One region of the Gordonia sp. Swx-4 genome, then DNA from elsewhere that is predicted to be linked to it. Evidence: riboswitches for the same ligand, from Rfam matches in the RefSeq annotation. Region 1 holds a riboswitch; the other holds the start of a gene.
What was found. Region 1 has a riboswitch for S-adenosylmethionine ahead of PWF70_RS08105 (bifunctional o-acetylhomoserine/o-acetylserine sulfhydrylase). Riboswitches for the same ligand answer to the same signal wherever they lie in the genome.
Positions count from the first base shown of each region.

Region 2: another riboswitch for S-adenosylmethionine. It lies ahead of PWF70_RS20070 (aminotransferase class V-fold PLP-dependent enzyme); the one in region 1 lies ahead of PWF70_RS08105 (bifunctional o-acetylhomoserine/o-acetylserine sulfhydrylase).

Region 1 covers NZ_CP128197.1:1,762,279-1,764,669, reverse strand. The annotation lists gene PWF70_RS08110 (cutinase family protein) at 1-1,048, opposite strand, end outside; SAM riboswitch class IV at 1,322-1,443, shown strand; gene PWF70_RS08105 (bifunctional o-acetylhomoserine/o-acetylserine sulfhydrylase) at 1,507-2,391, shown strand, end outside.
Region 2 covers NZ_CP128197.1:4,434,012-4,436,402, forward strand. The annotation lists gene PWF70_RS20070 (aminotransferase class V-fold PLP-dependent enzyme) at 1-1,041, opposite strand, end outside; SAM riboswitch class IV at 1,059-1,173, opposite strand; gene PWF70_RS20075 (isochorismate synthase) at 1,286-2,365, shown strand.

The DNA.
Region 1 (2,391 bases):
TGATGCCCAGCGGGAGGCCGATCGTCGGACGACCGGACAGGAAGTCGCCGATCTCGCCGGTGTACCCGAGGTCGTTCGCCCAGCCCTGGACCAACTCGGCGAAAGCGGACTTCGCCCCCACCATGCAGACCGTCCCGGTCGCGGTCCCCGCGCCGCTGCACGAGACCGGCCGCGTCGCCCACTGCGACGCGGGGTCGCGATACATCGCGTACGGGTAGAGGAAGTGCTTCGTCTGGTATCCGAGGATGCCGTCGATGGCACCGATGGGGTCGTACAGCGGATCCGGCAGGTCACAGATGGGGTCGCCGTCGATGCACACCGACACCACCCGATCGGACACCGTTCCGAACCCCGCATCCGCACCGTTCGCGCCGCGCGGCCCAGACATCGTCAGACCTGGGATCACACCGATCATCGACAGCTCGATACCCCGCCCGGTCTTGTCCCCGGCACGTCGCGGATCGGAGTACAGCTCGCCGCTGATGACATCCGGGTCGATGGTCACCATCACCGGGTTGCCGTCGTCGTCGAGCAACGGTTCACCGTTCTCGTCGATCGCGACGACCTCACCGGCCGTGCCGTTCCCGATCTCGGACAGCACGTCACCGGCCACACGGGCGCCCTGCGAGTACCCGGCCACGACGACGGGCTTGCCCTGGCACTGCGACTGGTAGCCGGCGATCGTCGACTTGGTCGCTGCGGTCCCCTGCGCGACGCTCGAGTCGTATCCCGTCGCACCCAGTGGCCACAGGGTCGTCGGATAGTCCGCATAGATGACCTGGTAGGCGTTGTCGCTGGCGTACGGCGAGTTCGGATCGGGCTGATTGTCGGGCCCGAGCCCTGTGTAGCGCTGTTTCACGCCGACGAGGTACTGCCCCTCCGGGTCGTTGGTGCCGCCCACGATGACGACCGCGCCCGCGCCGCACGAGTCCGCCTTCGCCTCGGGGACCCCGCCGACCAGGCCGAAAGACGCGGCCACCGCCACGCCGGTCGCGGTTGCGATCAGAAACGACGTCCGACGCGACCTGAGATGCTTCATTGCCTTCATGAGGCCCACTCCTCACCACACCCGGACACGCTTCAGGGATGAAGAGGCGTCCTCCGCCGGGATTGACCCGAACGTTAGGGCATCGAAGCGAACCTGACAGGACGCTGAGAACTGCTAATGATCTTGTACTGGCGATTCACGCTGAACATCTACCGATTTCAACCGCTCGGAGGACACGCTCAGTACACGTTTCGGAACGCTGATGAAGAGTTCGATTCGGCGTGACCGGGAGGGTTCTCTGGCACTCACATCCGTGTTATATCCTTGTCGCCAGGTCATGAGTATCAGCGACAAGCCCCGGCTTGCTGATCGGCAACCCTCCAACCGCGGTGGGGTGCTCCGGGTGATGACCGGGTTGTGGGATCGCGGAAGCGAAGCCCCGGCAAGCGCGGGTCCGAAGGTCGGACCCCAACAGGGTCGAGTTTGGCCCTGCCGACCGTAGAAAGTGATCAACAGTCATGTCTGATGCCAACGAAGGCACCAATCCAGCCGACACGTGGAGCTTCGAGACCAAGCAGATCCACGTAGGCCAGGCCGCCGACGCAACCACGAACGCCCGGGCGCTGCCGATCTACCAGACCACCTCCTACGTCTTCAACGACACGCAGCACGCGGCGAACCTCTTCGGTCTCGCGGAGCCGGGCAACATCTACACCCGCATCATGAACCCGACCCAGGACGCGGTCGAGCAGCGGATCGCGGCCCTGGAGGGTGGCGTCGCGGCCCTGCTCGTGTCGTCGGGTCAGGCTGCCGAGACCTACTCGATCCTGAACATCGTCGAAACCGGCGGTCACGTGGTGTCGAGCCCGCGTCTGTACGGCGGCACCTACAACCTCTTCCACTACACCCTGCCGAAGCTGGGCATCGAGGTGAGCTTCGTCGAGGATCCCGAGGATCCCGCGTCGTGGCAGGCGGCCATCAAGGACAACACCCGAGCGCTGTACGGCGAGTCGATCTCCAACCCCAACAACGAGATCCTCGACATCAAGGGCATCTCCGAGGTCGCACACCGCAACGGCCTGCCGCTGATCATCGACAACACCGTCGCCACCCCGTACCTGATCAACCCGCTGGCCCACGGCGCCGACGTCGTCGTCCACTCGGCCACCAAGTACATCGGCGGACACGGCACCGCGATCGGCGGCGTGATCGTCGACGGCGGCACCTTCGACTGGCGCGTCCAGCGTGACGGTGAAGACCTGTTCCCCGGCTTCACCACCCCGGACCCGAGCTACCACGGTGCGGTGTTCGCCGACCTCGGCGCCCCGGCCTTCGCGCTCAAGGCCCGCGTCCAGTGGCTGCGCGACACCGGTGCCGCCATCGCACCGTTCAACGCCTTCCTG
Region 2 (2,391 bases), 2.5 Mb from region 1:
GTCGATGCGAGCGAGACCGGCGTCGAGCCGCTCACCGAGCTCGAGCTCGTGGAGGCCGATGGCCTCCGGACCCAACTCGGCGAGTGCGGCGCACGCCTCGGCGATCGACACGGCGCCGAGCACGTTCGGCGAGCCGGCCTCGTGGCGGGCGGCCCCGGTGTGCCAGGTGGTCCCGGCCGAGTTCTCGTCACCGCGCAGGTCGACGTCGGCGGTCGCTCCACCGCCGGCGAGGTACGGGTCGGCGGCGTCGAACCAGTCGGAGCGTCCGATCAGGACGCCGGCGCCGAACGGGGCGTAGGCCTTGTGACCGGAGAACGCCAGATAGTCGATACCGTGGCTGACGATCGAGATGGGGCGATGTGCGACGAGCTGCGCCGCGTCGACCAGGATGCGTGCGCCGTGGCGATGGGCGATCGAGGCCAGCCTGCTGATCGGGAGGACCTCACCGGTGACGTTCGACGCGGCGGTCACCGCGAGCAGCGACGCCGGCTCGGACGCGAGCTCCGCCTCGATCGCGACGAGGGTGTCCTCGATCGTGGCGCGGGCGGTGACCACGCGAGCCCGGTTGCGACCGTCCTTCGGCGCACACCACGGCAACAGGTTGGCGTGGTGCTCGATGTCGAGGACCACGACGTCGCCGGGCGTGATGCGGGCGGCGAGGTTGATCGCGTCGGTGGTGTTGCGGGTGAAGACGACGGAGTCGTCGACGCGGCCGCGGACGAAGCCGCGCACGGTATCTCGGGCGGCTTCGTACCGGCGGGTGGTGACCTGCGAGAGGTGGCCGGCGCCGCGGTGCACGCTCGCGTACTCGCCGAGGGCCCCGGCGACCTGCGCGGCGACCGACGCCAGCGCCGGGGCACTCGCCGCGTAGTCGAGATTGGCGTAGCCGACGCGGTGTCCGGCGGCGACGGGAACCTGCGCATCCGCGCCGACGACCGGCGCCAGCGCGGGGATGAAGGGTGCCCGGTCGGCGATGGCGGCGGACACCACGGCACGGGTCGGGCGGACGGTTGTGACGGGTGCCGAAAGCACAGCGGTCATGACAAGAACTCCTCGAGAATCCACACTTGCCGCGTTCGGGTTCGACCGCAGCCAGGTCGTCACCCGGAGCACCCCACCGTGGAGGAGGGTTGCCGACCAGCGAGCCGGGGCTTGTCACTGGCACTCATGACCTGCGACAAGGTTCGCGGATCCCGGCGAAGGGTGTCAATTTAGATTCACCGTGATTCCTAGTTAGGACAGGCTTACCTGTACCCTGGCTGTCGTGGCATCGAGTGAGGTCTTCGTGTTGTCGCGCCCGCACGGCACCGTGCGGGGCGAAGGGGTGGTCCGGTCGTTCACCGACGTCGACGAGGCATCCGCCGCACTGCGGGCGGGCGAGGTCGGGGCGTTGACCGGGGCGATCCCCTTCGACCTCCGCGACCCCGCGGCGCTGGTCGCCCCCGTCCGGCTCCGGACCGGCGAAGCACCGCTGCCCGGGACCGGGCCGCTGTCACGGCGAGCGGTGTCGACCGTGAGCCACCCGGCCCGGGATGAGCACCGCGAGCGCATCGCACATGCGGTCAAGCGCATCGTCGCCGGCGACGTCGGGAAGGTCGTGCTCGCACGCAGCGTCGACCTGGTGCTCGACGAACAGATCCGCCCGGCGGAATTCCTCGACGCACTCGCCGGCGGCAACGCCGACCACAACGCCTTCGCGGTCGACCTCGGCGCCGCGACGGGTTCGGGCTCGTGGTTGCTCGGCGCGAGTCCCGAAGCACTGCTGCGCAAGTCGGGATCGACGGTGACCTGTCATCCCTACGCGGGTTCGGCACCACGATCCGCCGACCCGGTCGTCGACCGTGCGACCGCCGCCGAACTGGCCGCCTCGACAAAGGACCTCGCCGAGCACGCCTTCGTCGTCGATCATCTGCGCGAGCGCCTGGGACATCTCTGCGACGACGTCGACGCGCCGTCGACCCCACAGCTCGAGTCGACCGGCGAGATGTGGCATCTGGCCACCCCGATCCGCGCGACGCTGCGCGACCCGGCGACCACCGCACTCGACCTCGCACTACTCCTCGGACCCACCCCCGCAGTGTGCGGCACCCCCAGTGACGTTGCCGCACAGATCATTCGAGACGTAGAGGGAGATCGTGGCTTCTACGCAGGCGCGGTCGGGTGGTGCGACGCCGCGGGCGACGGCGAATGGATGGTCGCCATCCGGTGCGCCGAACTCGCCGCCGACGGTCGGAGTCTGCGCACCTGGGCGGGCGGCGGCATCGTCGAACACTCCGACCCGCAGGCGGAACTCGACGAGACGCAGTTCAAACTACGGACCGTGTTCAACGCGCTCGGCACCCCCCTCGCGGACATCGTGAACTGACCCTCCGGTGAGCACGCCCTCCCGCG